2 regions of the Sphingomonas sp. 3-13AW genome follow, and region 1 is predicted to be linked to the other one. Evidence: riboswitches for the same ligand, from Rfam matches in the RefSeq annotation. Region 1 holds a riboswitch; the other holds the start of a gene.
What was found. A riboswitch is a leader RNA that binds a small molecule or an ion and turns the genes downstream of it on or off. The one in region 1 is predicted to bind glycine.
Positions count from the first base shown of each region.

Region 2: another riboswitch for glycine. It lies ahead of QP045_RS19705 (L-serine ammonia-lyase); the one in region 1 lies ahead of gcvT (glycine cleavage system aminomethyltransferase GcvT).

Region 1 covers NZ_JASNVZ010000010.1:131,728-139,610, reverse strand. Annotated here, with positions in the region: gene QP045_RS12610 (peptidase) at 1-500, opposite strand, end outside; gene gcvPB (aminomethyl-transferring glycine dehydrogenase subunit GcvPB) at 684-2,255, opposite strand; gene gcvPA (aminomethyl-transferring glycine dehydrogenase subunit GcvPA) at 2,252-3,610, opposite strand; gene gcvH (glycine cleavage system protein GcvH) at 3,726-4,097, opposite strand; gene gcvT (glycine cleavage system aminomethyltransferase GcvT) at 4,110-5,297, opposite strand; glycine riboswitch at 5,453-5,555, opposite strand; gene QP045_RS12585 (hypothetical protein) at 5,637-6,284, opposite strand; gene ispH (4-hydroxy-3-methylbut-2-enyl diphosphate reductase) at 6,400-7,371, shown strand; gene thrB (homoserine kinase) at 7,376-7,883, shown strand, end outside.
Region 2 covers NZ_JASNVZ010000031.1:28,575-36,457, forward strand. Annotated here, with positions in the region: gene QP045_RS19685 (cobyric acid synthase) at 1-594, opposite strand, end outside; gene cbiB (adenosylcobinamide-phosphate synthase CbiB) at 582-1,595, opposite strand; gene QP045_RS19695 (aminotransferase class I/II-fold pyridoxal phosphate-dependent enzyme) at 1,513-2,499, opposite strand; gene cobU (bifunctional adenosylcobinamide kinase/adenosylcobinamide-phosphate guanylyltransferase) at 2,570-3,091, shown strand; glycine riboswitch at 3,136-3,225, shown strand; gene QP045_RS19705 (L-serine ammonia-lyase) at 3,327-4,712, shown strand; gene QP045_RS19710 (TlyA family RNA methyltransferase) at 4,753-5,508, shown strand; gene QP045_RS19715 (TspO/MBR family protein) at 5,596-6,150, shown strand; gene QP045_RS19720 (accessory factor UbiK family protein) at 6,171-6,473, shown strand; gene QP045_RS19725 (YbjN domain-containing protein) at 6,580-7,080, shown strand; gene proC (pyrroline-5-carboxylate reductase) at 7,077-7,883, shown strand, end outside.

The DNA of each region.
Region 1 (7,883 bases):
GGCCTGCCATAGCCGGGCCGACCGTCACCGGGGCGGCCGGGACGAACGCCGGGGCGCCCGTCGCCATCGGGACGACCATAGCCCGGACGACCATAGCCGGGACGCCCATCGCCCGGACGACCGGGTCGGACCCCGGGACGGTTATTCCCAGGGCGGAAGTCGTTCCAGTTGTTGCGCGGGCGGTCCCTGCCGCGCCAGCTCTGCCGGCGCTGTTCCCAATAGCGACGCTGGTCGTTGTTCCAGCGATGCGGGCGCCGGTAGCGGTCGTAGACGTAATATCCGGTGCCCGGATAATAATAGTCGCCGTACCAGCCGAAGTAGGACGAGCCCAGGCCGGGCCCATATCCATAACCGTCATAATAGGGATCGTAATAGCCGCCCGAGCCATAGCCCAGCGACACGCCGGAGTAGCCGTAGCCACCATCGCCATAGGTGCAGGCACTGACGCCGAGGCCCGCGGCTGCCACCAGCGCGAGGGTGCGGATGCGCTTCAGAAACATGGGAATTCTCCCGAACAGATATGACCGCAACGATCGCACCAGGCGGTTGAACGGAGCGTGAACTATTCGGAACAACGTGGCCGATACTTGGCCGGTTCCAGCCGAAGGCCGATCCGGCTGATCTTGCCCAAATACTGCCGAACCTCCTCCCGGACACCGCGTCCGGGAGGAAGCGATATGCCCTTACTCGGCGGCTTCGGCGGCGGGCTGCGGCGCCCTCCAGCGCAGCACCGGCTTGCGCGCAGCCAAGGTCTCATCGAGTCGGCGACGCGGCGCGAAGTGCGGGGCGCCCTTCAACGACTGATCCCCCGCCTTGGCCCGTTCCGCCACCGAACGCAGCGCGCCGATGAACTGGTCGAGCGCCGCCTTGCTTTCGGTCTCGGTCGGCTCGATCAGCATCGCGCCATGGACGACCAGCGGGAAGTACATCGTCATCGGGTGATACCCCTCGTCGATGAGCCCCTTGGCAACGTCCAGTGTGGTAAAGCCCTCGGCAAGCCCCGCGTCCGAGAACAGCGCCTCGTGCATGCAGGGGCCGCTGCCGCCGAACGGCGCATCGAGCACGTCCTCAAGCTGGCGCAGCACATAGTTGGCGTTGAGCACCGCATCGCCCGACACCTGGTGCAGGCCGTCCGCACCGTGGCTGAGGATATAGCTCAGCGCGCGGGTGAACATGCCCATCTGGCCGTGGAAGGCGACCATGCGGCCGAAGCTGCTGGCATGATGCTCGCCCGCCGTCTCTTCCTCGACCAGGACGAAGCGATCGCCCTGCTTGTCGACGAAGGGGAGCGGCGCGAACGGCGTCAGCGCCGCCGAGAACACCACCGGCCCGGAACCCGGCCCGCCGCCGCCATGCGGGGTCGAGAAGGTCTTGTGGAGGTTGATGTGCATCGCGTCGACGCCAAGGTCACCCGGCCGCACGCGCCCGACGATGGCGTTGAAGTTCGCGCCGTCGCAATAGACATAGCCGCCCGCCGCGTGCACGGCGTCGCCGATCGCACGCATGTCGCGCTCGAACAGTCCGCAGGTGTTCGGGTTCGTGATCATCACGCCCGCCACGTCCGGCCCCAGCCGCGCCTTCAGCGCCGCCAGGTCCACGCGCCCTTCGGCAGTGGCGGGGATGTCCTCGACCTTGAAGCCGGCGAATGCAGCGGTCGCGGGGTTCGTGCCATGGGCGCTCTCAGGCACCAGGATGACCTTGCGGTTCCCCTCGCCCTTGGCCTCCAGCGCCGCCCGGATCGCAAGGATGCCGCACAGTTCGCCATGCGCCCCGGCCTTGGGGCTCATCGCCACCGAGTCCATGCCGGTCAGCGTCACCAGCCAGTGCGCGAGCTGGTGGATCACCTCCAGCGCCCCCTGCACCGTGTCGACCGGCTGTAGCGGGTGCACGTCGGCAAAGCCCGGCAAGCGGGCCATGCGCTCGTTCAGCCGCGGATTGTGCTTCATCGTGCACGAGCCGAGCGGGAACAGGCCCAGGTCGATCGCGTAGTTCTGACGGCTCAGGCGCGTATAGTGGCGCACCGCCTCCGGCTCCGACAGGCCCGGCAGGCCGATCGGCGCAGTCCGCTCCATGCCGCCCAGCCGCGACGAGGCCTGCGGCGCTTCGTCGAAGTCGACGCCGGTCACGTGGGTCGAACCGATCTCGAACAGCAACGGCTCTTCGAGCATCAGCGCGCGGTTGCCCGTGAAGGTCGCCTGCACCGCATCTTCGCCGCCGCCCATCTCCGGGCGCCAGCCGCTCTGATTGATCGTCATGCCAGCACCTCTTCGAGCTCGGTTGCGAGTGTCTCGATATCCTCGGCGGTCACCGTCTCGGTCACCGCCACCACCAGGCCGTTGGCGAGTTCCGCCGCGTCCGGATAGAGCCGGCCGAGCGACACGCCCGCCAGCACGCCGCGCTCTGCCAGGGTGCGGACCACTGGGCGCGCCTCCTTCGACAGCTTCAGCGTGAACTCGTTGAAGAAGCTGGTGTTCACCAGCTCGACGCCCGGCACCTTCGCCAGCCGGTCGGCGGCAGCCGAGGCGCGGGCGTGGTTGCTCAACGCAAGCTGGCGCAGCCCCTTCTCACCGAGCAACGTCATGTGGATCGAGAACGCCAGCGCGCACAGGCCGGAGTTGGTGCAGATGTTCGACGTCGCCTTCTCGCGGCGGATGTGCTGCTCGCGGGTCGACAGCGTCAGGACGAAGCCGCGCTTGCCCTCGGCATCCACGGTCTCGCCACACAGGCGGCCCGGCATCTGGCGCACCAGCTTGTCGGAACAGGCGAACAGGCCGACGTAGGGCCCGCCGAACTGCAGGCCGACGCCCAGCGACTGGCCCTCGCCCACGACGATGTCCGCGCCGAGATCACCGGGCGCGGCGATCGCGCCCAGCGCCACCGGCTCGGTCACCACCGCGATCAGCAGCGCCTTGTTGGCGTGCGCTGCCTCGGCGATCGGGCGCAGGTCCGGGATGCGGCCAAGGATATCGGGATACTGGACGACCACGCAGGACGTATCGCCATCGATCGCCGCGATCAGCGCGTCGCTGTCGGTTTCCGCGGTCAGCGTGGGCGCGGACGATTCCAGCACGTCGCCGGTGAACTTCGCCATGGTCTGCGCGACCGAGACATAGTGCGGGTGGAGCCCCGACGAGAGGATCGCCTTGCCGCGGCGAGTGACCCGGCGCGCCATGGTGATCGCTTCCCAGCAGGCGGTCGAGCCGTCGTACATCGACGCGTTCGCGACGTCGCAGCCGAGCAGCGTCGCTACCTGCGTCTGGAACTCGAACAGCATCTGCAGCGTGCCCTGCGCGATTTCCGGCTGATAGGGCGTGTAGGCGGTGAGATACTCGCCACGCTGGATCAGATGGTCGACGCTTGCCGGGACATGATGGCGGTAGGCGCCACAGCCCAGGAAGAACGGCGCCGCCCCCGCTGCCAGGTTCTTGGCGGCGAGCTTGGTGAGGTGGCGTTCCACGGCGAGCTCGCTCGCGTGGTTGGGGAGGCCCGGCACGGGGCCGTCGAGCCGAGCGCCCTCGGGCACATCAGCGAACAGCGCATCGACGGAGGGCGCGCCAACCGCGGCGAGCATCGCTTCGCGGTCGGGCTGAGTCAAAGGCAGGTAGCGCATGGCATTCCTTCGGGAGGTCATCCCCGGCCACCGCCGGAGCCTCACGCCGCGAGCGCGTCCCCAGGGGAAGCGCCCGCGGCCCGAGATGCCAGCCTTGGGCTGGCAGGACGTTGGGTTAGAGCTTGGCGATGAAAGCCGCGTACTTGGTCGAGTCCATCAGCCCTTCGAGCTCCGACGGATCGGACAGCGTCAGGCGGAAGAACCAGCCGTCGCCTTCCGGATCCTCGTTGACGAGCGCGGGGCTGTCCTCAAGATCGGCGTTGCCCTCAAGGACGGTGCCTGAGGCCGGCGTGTATACGTCGGACGCGGCCTTGACCGACTCAACGACCGCCGCCTCGTCACCCTTGGTCAGCTCACGGCCTTCCTCGGGAACTTCGACGAACACGATGTCGCCCAGCTGGCTCTGGGCATATTCGGTGATGCCGACCGTTGCGACGTCGCCGTCGACTTCGATCCACTCATGGTCTTCGGTGAAAAAACGGCTCATCGAGGGCGCTCCTTAGCGGACGTAGTTGTGGGCAATGAACGGCATGGGCACGACTTCGGCGCTGTGCGCCTTGCCGCGCTGGGACAGGGTGACATCGGTGCCGGGCACCGCAAGCGCGGCCGGCACATAGGCCATGGCGATCGGCGCACCGACGCTCGGGGCGAAGCCGCCGGAGGTCACACGGCCGATCGCCTTGCCGGATCCGTCGACCACGGTCGCACCCTCGCGCACCGGCTGGCGTCCATCGACCCGCAGGCCGACGCGCTTCATCTTCGGCCCCTCGGCCCGCTCTGCCAGGATGCGCTCGGCACCGGGGAAGCCCCCCTCCTCGCGGCGGCGCTTCGAAAGCGCGAAGCCCAGGTCGGCGGTCACGGGCGTGGTCTCTTCGTCCAGGTCGTGGCCGTACAGCGGCAGCCCCGCCTCCAGGCGCAGCGAGTCGCGCGCACCCAGGCCGATCGGCTTGACGCCCGGCTCGGCAGTCAGCGCATCGGCGAACGCCTCGGCAGCCTCGGCCGGCAGCGAAATCTCGCAGCCGTCCTCGCCGGTGTAGCCGGAGCGGCTGATCCACAAGGCGTGGCCCTGCCATTCGAACGCACCGGCCGTCATGAAGCGCAGCGCATCCACGCCCGGGATGAGGCGCGTGAGCGTCGCGACCGCTTCCGGTCCTTGCAGCGCCAGCAGCGCGCGGTCTTCCAGATGGTTGATGGTGATCGAGTCGGCCAGCGCCTCGCGCAGATGGCCTAGGTCCTCGTATTTGGTGGCGCCGTTCACGACCATGTAAAAGGCTTCGCCCGCCGGAGCCGGCTCACCCGCCTCGCCGAACGGATGCGATTCCGGCAAGCGCGTTACCATCAGGTCGTCGAGGATGCCGCCGTTCTCCGCGAGCAGCAACGAATAGCGCATACGGTTGGGCGCGAGCACCTGCAGGTCGCCCGGCAGCAATGCCTCAAGCGCCTGGGTCACGCCTTCACCGGTGAAAAGGAGCTGGCCCATGTGGCTGACATCGAAGAGGCCGGCGTGCTGGCGAGTCCAAAGATGCTCCGCCATGATGCCCTCGTACTGCACCGGCATCTCATAGCCGGCGAACGGCACCATCCGGCCGCCGTGGGCACGATGCCACGCGTCGAGCGGTAGCAGGGAAGGCGGCAGCACCTCGGCATCGTCCGAGTGCGCGTCGTGATTGGGTACGAGGTCGCTCATTGCGCAGTCTCCGGCAGGTCGGGCACGACGAAGACGCGGGCCTCCCCGCTGCATCGCCGCCCCCTCTGTCACGGAACCTGAGAGCTTTCGCACGCGGTTGCCGTGCTTACCCCTTCGGTGGCGCCAGTCATGCCGACGCGCTTTCCAGAGTGTCGTTGACGCGCGCGGTCCCGTTTGCCTGAGAGATTCCGGGGCGGTTGCTCCTTCGGCGGCCGCATGCGGCCTCGAAGGCCTGCGGCGCTCTCCCGCGCGTGCTCATGGCCGTTCCCGACCATCGACGTACTTGCTGTGGCTTGCACGCGTGGCCGAGTCAATCGGCCACGCACGGCCCCGTCTAAATCAGCGCGTGACGTTGTAGCGCAGCTGGTCCCGCGTCAGCTGGAAGCCGACCAGCGCCTCGAACGAGGCGTTGAGCACCGCCTGGCGCACTTCCGGGGTCGACAGCGGGTCGACTGCCGCATCCTGCGCGCCCGCCTTGCGCGGCCGCACGATCTGCTCGCGAATGTCCGCCGGCAGCGTCGCTGCGGAGCGCTGGACCACGGCGGTCGCGCTGCCCTGCGCCTGCGCGCGGGCCTCGCCCGGTGCGAAGTCCAGCGTCGCCTGGTTGATGCGCTTTGCCACCACCTGCGTTCCGCCGCGAACGACCGTCAGGAAGTACGGAAGCTGGACCTGCCGGGCACCGTCGGTACGGGTGCGGCGCGCCAGGATGTCGAAGGTTACGGTTGAGACGATGTCGTCGCCCGACTCGTTGCAGGTGGCGCGCACGTTGGTAATCGTGGCGGTCACGTCGATTGCGCTCGCCAGCTGGCTGCCGGCGGGGTCGAACAGCGTGATGTCGCCAGTTCCGGCGGGAATGCCCGTTGCCGGGCAGGCGGAGCGCACGGTCGTGATGCCGACGCCACGGGTCACGTCGATCTCGCCTTTACGGCTGCACCCCGCGAGGGCGAGGAGCGCGACAGCGGAAACAGCGAGCGTTCGGACGATCACAGGGAGGTACACCTTTCACGACGAACGGGCCGCCGCTCAAGCGCCGACCCGGACCGTCGCCAGCATAGGAAGCGCCTTTCAAGCGCGCAAGCAATCGCGTAGATGCCCGGGAGTGATGACCGACCCTGTCCTGGCGGCAACCGCCAAGCCTGTCCTCGATCTGCTGATCGCGGCCCCCCGCGGCTTCTGTGCCGGCGTCGACCGTGCGATCCGCATCGTCGAGCTCGCGATCGAAAAGCACGGCGCGCCCGTCTATGTCCGCCACGAAATCGTGCACAACAAGTTCGTCGTCGACAGCCTGCGCGCGAAGGGCGCAGTGTTCGTCGAGGAGCTGGAGGAAGTTCCCCCCGGGGTGCCGGTGGTGTTTTCCGCCCATGGCGTGCCCAAGTCCGTCCCTGCCGAGGCAGAGGACCGCGGTCTCGAATATCTCGACGCCACCTGCCCGCTTGTCTCGAAGGTGCACCGTCAGGCGGAACGGCTGGTGACCACCGGTCATCACATCCTGTTCGTCGGCCACGCCGGCCACCCGGAAGTGATCGGCACCTTCGGCCAAGTGCCGCAGGGTCAGATGACGCTGATCGAGACGGTCGAGGATGCCGAGGCGATCATGCCGATCGACCCGGCCAACCTCGCGTTCCTCACGCAAACCACCCTGTCGGTCGACGACACCGCCGATATCATGGCGACGCTCCAGCGCCGCTTCCCGGCCATCGTCGCGCCCAAGGCGGACGACATCTGCTACGCGACCTCCAACCGCCAGGCGGCCGTGAAGGCGATCGCCTCCTCGTGCGACCTTGTCCTGGTGATCGGCGCGCCGAACTCGTCCAACTCGCTGCGCCTGGTCGAAGTCGCCGAGCGTGAAGGCACGCCCGCGCACCTGATCCAGCGCGGCGCCGAAGTCGATTTCGCGTGGCTCGAAGGTGTCCGCACGCTGGGGCTCACTGCCGGCGCCTCCGCGCCCGAGATGCTGGTGCGCGAAGTCGTCGGCCGGCTTGCCGAGCGTTTCGACATTCGCGAGCGCGAGGTCGAGATGACGCGCGAGACCCTGACCTTCAAGCTGCCCCGCGGCCTCGAAGCCGCCGCCTGAGCTCATGGCCGTCTACACGCAGGTTTCGGCGGAGGCGCTTAGCGCCTTCCTAGCCCGCTATGACGTGGGGGCCCTGGTTTCGGCCAAGGGGATCGCCGAAGGGGTCGAGAATTCGAACTATCTCGTCGACACGACCCGCGGGCGGTTCATCCTGACGCTCTATGAAAAGCGGGTGGATGCGGGCGACCTGCCCTTCTTCTTCGCGATGATCGACAAGCTCGCCGACGCCGGCAGCCCGGTGCCCCGCGCACTTCCCGATCGCAGCGGCACCGTCATCCAGACACTGGAAGGCCGTCCGGCCTGCCTGATCGAGTTCCTGTCCGGCGTATCGCTCAGCCAGCCGACACCGACCCAGGCCCGAGCCGGAGGTGCTGCGATGGCGCAGATGCATGCCGCACTTACTGACTTCGCCCTGACACGTACGAATTCCATGGGCGTGGAAGCCTGGCCGCATCTGTTCGAGCAGTGCGCGCCCGGGCTCGACAGCATCCAGGCGGGCCTGCGCGATCGGG
Region 2 (7,883 bases), on a different contig from region 1:
GCGGAACTTGTTGATCAGGAAGCCGTGGATCATGGCGGCGTCGTCCGGATCGATCACCGCGCGGGTGCCGACCAGCGACGCGATCACGCCGCCCCGGTCGATGTCGCCGATCAGCACGACCGGGACGCCGGCCGCGCGCGCAAAGCCCATGTTGGCGATGTCGCTGGCGCGCAGGTTGATCTCGGCAGGGGAGCCGGCGCCTTCGATCACGACGATGTCCGCCCCTGCCGCAAGGCGCCGGTAGCTGGCGAGCACGTCGGCGAGCAGGCCCTCGCGCCCCTGGCGCCATTGCGCGGCCTTGAGCGTGCCGCGCACCTTGCCATGCACCACCAGTTGGGAGGTGCGGTCGCCCTGAGGCTTCAGCAGCACCGGGTTCATGTCGACGCTTGGCGGGACGCGCGCGGCCATGGCTTGGGTCGCCTGCGCGCGCCCGATCTCGCCGCCGTCGGGCGTGACCGCCGCATTGTTCGACATGTTCTGCGGCTTGAAGGGGCGCACGCGCAGGCCGCGATTGGCAAGCGCCCGGCACAGGCCGGCCACCAGCACCGACTTGCCGACATCGGAGCCCGTGCCCTGCAGCATCAAAGCGCCCATGCGACGGCTCCTGCGATCAGCCAGAGGAGCAGGCACGCGCGCCGATAGACGCGCAGCGCGCGGGAGAGGTCGCGGGGGCGGGGATCGGCGAAGCGGCCGCCGATCCAGGGCTTTGCCACGACCACCCCGTCATAGGCGACCGGCCCGGCGAGCCCCACGCGCAAGGCGCCCGCCATCGCCGCCTCGGTCCAGCCGGCGTTGGGGGATGCGTGCTTGCGCGCGTCGGCGAACATGGTGCGCCATCCGCCGCCGCCGGCGATGCAGAGGATGACCCCGCCGATGCGCGCGGGAGCGAGGTTCGCGAGGTCGTCGATGCGTGCGGATGCCCAGCCGAACGCGCGCCACCGCGGCTCCCGATGGCCGATCAGGCTGTCGGCGGTGTTGATGGCCTTGTACGCCCATATGCCCGGGAGCCCGAGCACCAGCAGCCAGAACAGGGGCGCGGCGATGCCGTCGCAGAAGCTTTCCGCCAGGCTCTCGATGCCGGCGCGGGCGACGCCGGTGTCGTCGAGAGTGGCGGTGTCGCGCCCGACGATGCGGCCGACGGCCGATCGCGCGGCCGCCAATTCTCCGTTTTCCAGCGCGGCTGCGACCGGGCGGACGTGATCGTCGAGGCTGCGCTGGGCAAGCGCGGGGGCGGCCAGCATCGCGACCGCGACCCAGCTCCACGCGCCGAGCGTGTATTGGGCGACCCACTGGGCCAGCGCGGCGACGGCGACGGCTATCCCCACCACCAGCGCGACCGTTGCGATTCCGGCGAGATGGCGAAAGCGTTCTGAGCGGTCCGGGCGGTTCCATCGGGCTTCGCACGCGCCGATTACCCGCGCGAAGCCGCCAACGGGGTGGCCGATCCGCGAGTAGAGGCGCTCCGGCCAGCCGACGGCAGCGTCGAGCGCGAGCGCGAGCAGGGCGACGGGCTCAGCGATCGGACAAGGCCCGGTCGAGCCGTTCGAGCGCTGCGGCGTCCGCGGGCAAGCCGATGCGCAGCCAATCGGGTGCATAGTCGAAGGGGCGGGTCAGGATGCCGTGGCGCGCGAGACGGAGGAAGAGGTCGTCGGCATCGGGCGTCTCGACCAGCCGGAACAGGGGGCAGGACCCGCGCGGTGAAAGTCCATGCGTTTTGAGCACGGTGTCGAGCGCCTGCTGGCACTTGGCGAGGCGGTGGCGTGTTTCCGCGATCCAGGCTTCGTCGCGATAGGCGGCGGTTCCGATCGCGATGGCGCTGGCGGAGACCGGCCAACTGCCCAGTCTTTGACGCAGCGCCGTGACAAGATCCGGGGCACCGCAGGCGAAGCCGAGCCGCAAGCCGGCGAGCCCGAAGAACTTGCCGAACGATCGGAACACCAGCACGCGATCGTCGGGCGAGAGGTGGGGGACCACGCTCACCCCGGGGGTGGCGTCGGCGAAGGCTTCGTCCACGACCAGCACGCCATTCGCGGAGGATAGGCTCCGCGCTAGAGATAGCAGCGCTTCCGGTGCCAAGAGGCGCCCGTCCGGATTGTTCGGGTTGGCGAGCAGCAGCGTGCCTTCGGTCACTGTATCCAGCGCATCTGGCGCAACCGGGTTCGGGCCGGGCAAGGCCTCTGTATGGGTGCGGTAGCCGGGCGCGACATAATGATAGGGTGCGGGCAGGCCGATGCCGGCGAGGAGGCGGAGGCCCAGTTCAGTGCCGGGAAGGGCGGTGATCGCCAGCCGCTCTGCGCCGATCGCGGCCGCCGCCGCGGCCTCGAGCGCTGCGGTGGATGCCGCCGAGGGCAGGGCGCGCAGGTCGTAGGCAGGAAGCTCTGGGGCCTGCCAGGGGAGGGGGTTGATCCCGGTCGAGAGATCGAGCCACGGCCGCGGCGCTTCCGGAAAGCATTGTGCCGCCTCTTCGAGGCAACCGCCGTGGAACTTGAATGCGCGCAACGCGAAGCCTCGACTTGGGGGGTGCGGGCCTCCATCAGCATTGCCGGCGCAACAGGCAAGGGGCAACGCGATGACGACCGTATCCGACCGCACGATGCTGGTGCTGGGCGGCGCCAGATCCGGCAAGAGCCGCTATGCGCAAGAGCTGGCGGAGGCGGGAAGCGAGCGGCTGGTGTTCGTCGCGACAGGGCAGGCGTTCGACGCCGAGATGACGGACCGTATCCGGCGGCATCAGGCCGATCGCGACAACCGCTGGACTACACTGGAGGCGCCGATCGACCTTGCGGATGCGATCCGCGAGGGGGACGGCGACAACACGGTGCTTCTGGTGGACTGCCTGACGCTGTGGGCGTCCAACCTGTTGCTGGGCGAGGAGGATGCCGAGGCGCATCTGGCGGCGCTGCTCGCGGCGATCGGCGTGGCACGTGCGCGCGTGCTGCTGGTCGCCAACGAAGTCGGGCTGGGCATCGTGCCCGACAATGCGCTGGCGCGGCAGTTTCGCGACCTGGCGGGCACCATCAACCAGCGGGTCGCGGCCGCGGTGGACCGCGTCCACATGACCGTCGCCGGCATCCCGATCGTGGTGAAGTAAAGCCGATCCCGCTTGACACCCGGGGGCTGCGGCCGGAAGCTTGCAGGGACGACATGGGAGAGACCGGACTTCCAGCCCGGCGCCGAAGGAGCAACCGCCCCGGAAACTTTCAGGCAGAAGGACCGGTCGTCATCAACATCTGGAGAGTGGCGCGCGCGCGTCCGCCGACGGGATAACAATCTCAGGCAGGAAGGACAGAAGGGGCATGGAACCGCCGGAAGGCGGGGAGTTCATCATGCCCGACGCGACCCTACTCGACCCCCGTACCGATGTGCGCCGCGCCATCAGTGTCACCGAATTGTTCACGATCGGCATCGGCCCGTCGAGTTCCCACACCGTCGGCCCGATGCGGGCGGCCCACGCCTTTGCAGAGGCGGCGCTGGAGGCGCTGGACCCGGTCGGGGTCCGCTGCGAATTGTTCGGCTCGCTCTCGTTGACGGGGCGCGGCCATGCCACGGACAGCGCGGTGGTGCTGGGACTGGCGGGCCATCTTCCCGACACGATCGATCCCGAAGCGATTACGGGGATCCTGCAAGGAGTACGCGAGGACCAGCAGCTGCTGCTGGGAGGGCGCCTGTCGGTGCCGTTTCGCCCGGACGACATCGTCTTTTCGCATGAATTCCTGCCCGGCCACCCCAATGCGGTGCGCTTCACGGCCTGGGACGGCGAAGGTCGCGAGTTCACCCGCACCTATTTCTCGATCGGCGGGGGTGTCGTGCTGGAAGAGGGCGGCACCCTGAAGATCGCCAATGCCATCGTCGCACACCCTTTTGCTTCGGGCGCCGAACTCCTCGAGGTCGGCGAGGAGACGGGCCTCTCGATCGGCGAGATCGTCCGCCGCAACGAGTGCGCGTGGCGCAGCGAGGCGGAGACCGACGCGTTCCTGGATGCGGTGCGCGCGGCGATGATCGCGTCGATCGACCGCGGCTGCGCGACCGAAGGCATCCTGCCAGGCGGCCTAAACGTGCGCCGCCGGGCGAAGGCGCTGCATGCCACGCTTTCCGCGCGCAGCGATCGCGCCGCGCCTGCGTCGGTGATGGAGTGGATCAGCCTGTGGGCGCTGGCCGTGAACGAGGAGAATGCGGCCGGCGGCCGCGTCGTGACCGCTCCCACCAACGGGGCGGCCGGGGTGATCCCGGCGGTGCTGCGCTATTATGAAGAGTTCGTGGAAGGGGCGACGCTGGAGGGATCCCGCACGCTGCTCGCGACCGCGGCGGGGATCGGCTTTCTCTACAAGAAGCGCGCCTCCATCTCGGCGGCCGAAATGGGGTGCCAGGGCGAAGTCGGCGTCGCCTGTTCGATGGCGGCGGCAGGGCTGGCGGCGGTGCTCGGCGGCACGAACCAGCAGATCGAGAATGCCGCCGAGATCGGCATGGAGCATAATCTTGGCCTCACCTGCGACCCGATCGGCGGGCTGGTGCAGGTGCCCTGCATCGAGCGCAACACGATGGGCGCGGTAAAGGCTGTCAACGCTGCCCACCTGGCCCTGCACGGCGACGGCAGCCATATCGTCCCGCTGGACGCCGTGATCGAGACGATGCGCCAGACCGGTGACCACATGCGATCCGAATATAAGGAGACGAGCCTGGGTGGGCTGGCGGTGAACGTCGTCGCCTGCTGACCGGCTTGCTGCCGTGGGCATTCCGGTCCATGCGCCGGCGATGCCAAAGATCCGTGCCGACCAGCTGCTTGTCGACCGTGGCCTCGCTGAAAGCCGTACCCGCGCGCAGGCGCTGGTGATGGCCGGCCTGGTGTTCATCGGGGACCGCAAGATCGAGAAGCCGGGACAGCAGGTGGCGGACGATGCCGCGCTGGATGTCCGCGGACGCGACCATCCCTGGGTTTCGCGCGGCGGCATCAAACTGGCGCACGGCCTCGACCATTTCGGCTGGACGGTCGAGGGTTCGGTGGCGATCGACGTCGGTTCCTCGACCGGAGGCTTTACCGACGTGCTGCTGACGCGCGGCGCTGCCCGGGTCTATGCGGTGGACAGTGGCACCAACCAGCTCGCCTGGAAGCTGCGGCAGGATCCGCGGGTGATCGTCCATGAACAGACCAGCGCCCGGCTGCTCACGCCTGACCACATCCCCGAGCCGGTCGACCTGATCGTGTGTGACGCCAGCTTCATCGCGCTGTCCAAGGTGCTGGACGTGCCGCTCGGCTTTGCGCGGGCGGGCGCCCGGCTGCTCGCGCTGGTGAAGCCGCAGTTCGAGGCAGGACGTGCAGAGGTCGGTAAGGGCGGGGTCGTGCGCGATCCCGAGGTCCATGCGCGCGTATGCCAGGAGGTGGCGGACTGGCTGACCGGGCGCGGCTGGCGGGTCGAGGGGGTGACGCCCAGCCCCATCACCGGGCCAGAGGGAAATGTCGAATTCCTCATCGCCGCCCATGCCCCCGGCGAAGCGGCAGGTCCCGAATAGGGACAATCGCGGCGCCCCGGCGGATGCTTGCAATGCGCCCGCCCGCACCGCAGACACGGCGCCCAGGGCAAGGACAGGATTGAGCGGGTGAACGAGATCGCATCCAGGGCGCAGTTGCGCGCGGGCTTCCTGCGCTGGGCGATCGTGACGGTGCCGTTCGTGCTGTTGCTGGGGATCGCGGTGGGAAGCCTTGTTCCCGCCGGGTCGGACAACGCCTGGTACGTCGCGCTCGACAAGCCCTGGTTCACGCCGCCCGACTGGGCATTTCCGGTCGCCTGGACGTTGATCTACCTGCTGCAGGGCATTGCCCTTGCGATGATACTGGACGCGCGCGGAGCGGCGGGGCGCGGGGTGGCGATTGCCGCTTTCCTGATCCAGCTCGTGCTCAACCTGGTCTGGAACCCCCTGTTCTTCGCCGGCCACAAGGTGTCCGCAGCGCTGGTCCTGGTCCTGGTGCTGTTTGCGGCCGTGCTGCTGACCACCTGGCTGTTCGCCCGGGTGCGGCCGCGCGCGGCGATGCTGTTTGCCCCCTATATCGCCTGGTTGCTGCTTGCGACGGCGCTCACCTGGGAGATCGATCGCCGCAACCCGGATGCCGAAACCCTTGTGCCCGCGACCTCGTCTGCCCAAATGGCACTCTAGACGCGGGAAGGACCTGATACATGCAATCCGAAAACCGGATCTTCGACGATTTTGCCAAGTTCGTGAACGGTGCGGCCGGCACGCTGGCCGGGATGGCACGCGAGGGTGAGAGCGCCGCGCGCGAGCGGATCCGTGAGCTGGTGGGCGGACTCGACTTCGTCAGCCGTGACGAGTTCGAGGTCGCAAAGGCGATGGCAGTCGCGGCACGCGACGAGGCGGATGCGCTGAAGGCACGGGTCGAAGCACTGGAGGCGCGGCTCGCGACCCCGGGGACGAGCACGCCGCCGGCAGCAGAGCCGCTTGCCGGCGACAGCATCGGCTAACGACTTTTCCCCAGCTTTCTGGACCAGCGGCGTGCGTCGACCTTGTGTCGGCGCGCGCCGATTGGCATTTCTGAACCATGATGACCGCCCACCGGGAAAGGACCTGATGCTCGACGAAGCCGAGGATGATCGCGACGCTGCCGCTCCGATCGACATGCTGGAGCGCTACTTCGCCGCACACGGCTGGTCGCACCAGCGCGACGAGGACGAGATCGTTGCGAAGGTCAAGGGAAGCTGGACCGAGTTCGAGCTGCGCGCGATCTGGCGCGCCGAGGACGGGGTGCTTCAGTTCCTGGCCTTTCCAGACGTGCGCGTCGCGGACGACCGGCGCAATGCCATCTACGAGACCATCGGCCTCATCAACGAGCAGCTCTGGATCGGCCATTTCGAGCTCTGGTCGTCGAGCGGCATCCTGTTGTTCCGCCACGCCGCGATGATCGACGTCGAGGAAACCGGCCTCTCGCTGGAGCAGGCAGAGGTGCTGGTCGACTCCGCGATCGACGAGTGCGAGCGCTTCTACCCGGTGTTCCAGTTCGTGCTGTGGGGTGGAAAGACCCCGCGCGAGGCGATTGCCGCGTCGATGATCGAGACGCGGGGCGAGGCATGACGCCCCTGCCGGGGCCGTTGTGGCTGGTCGGTTGCGGGAACATGGCGGGCGCGATGCTGCGCCGCTGGCTGGAGGCGGGAACCGTCGCCGCGCCGAACGTCACGGTGATCAACCGCAGCGGCACGCTTTCGATCGACGGTATCCGGGTCGTGACCGAGGTGCCGGCCGACGCACCCGCACCGGCGACGGTGATGCTGGGCATGAAGCCGCAGCAGATCGACGTGGTGGCCGCGACCGCGGTCGCGCAGCTGCGACCCAGGCTGCTGCTCTCGATCCTGGCCGGGGTCGAGAATTCGGCCCTTGCGGCGCGGTTTCAGGCCGACGCGATCGTCCGCGCGATGCCGAACCTGCCGGTATCGATCGGGAAGGGCGTGGTGGCGCTCCATAGCGACAGCCAGGACGCGGCGCTGCGCGATGCGGCGACGGCGCTGATGGCCCCGTTGGGGCTGGTCGAATGGATCGCGGAAGAGCGGCTCTTCGACGCCGTCACCGCGCTGTCGGGATGCGGGCCGGGGTTCGTGTTCCGGTTCATCGATGCGATGGGCGCGGCCGGCGCGGCGCTCGGCCTGCCCGAGGAACAGGCACGTCGCCTGGCAATTGCGACGGTGGAAGGCGCGGGCGCCTTGGCCAGCGGTGCGGATGTCGACCCCGCGACGCTGGCGGATCGTGTCGCGAGCCCGGGGGGCTCCACGCGCGAGGGGCTGAACGTGCTGGATCGGGAGGATGCGCTCCGCCGCCTGCTGGTTGAGACGCTGGCGGCATCGGCCCGGCGCAACGCGGAGATGGCGGCCGCCGCGCGCGGC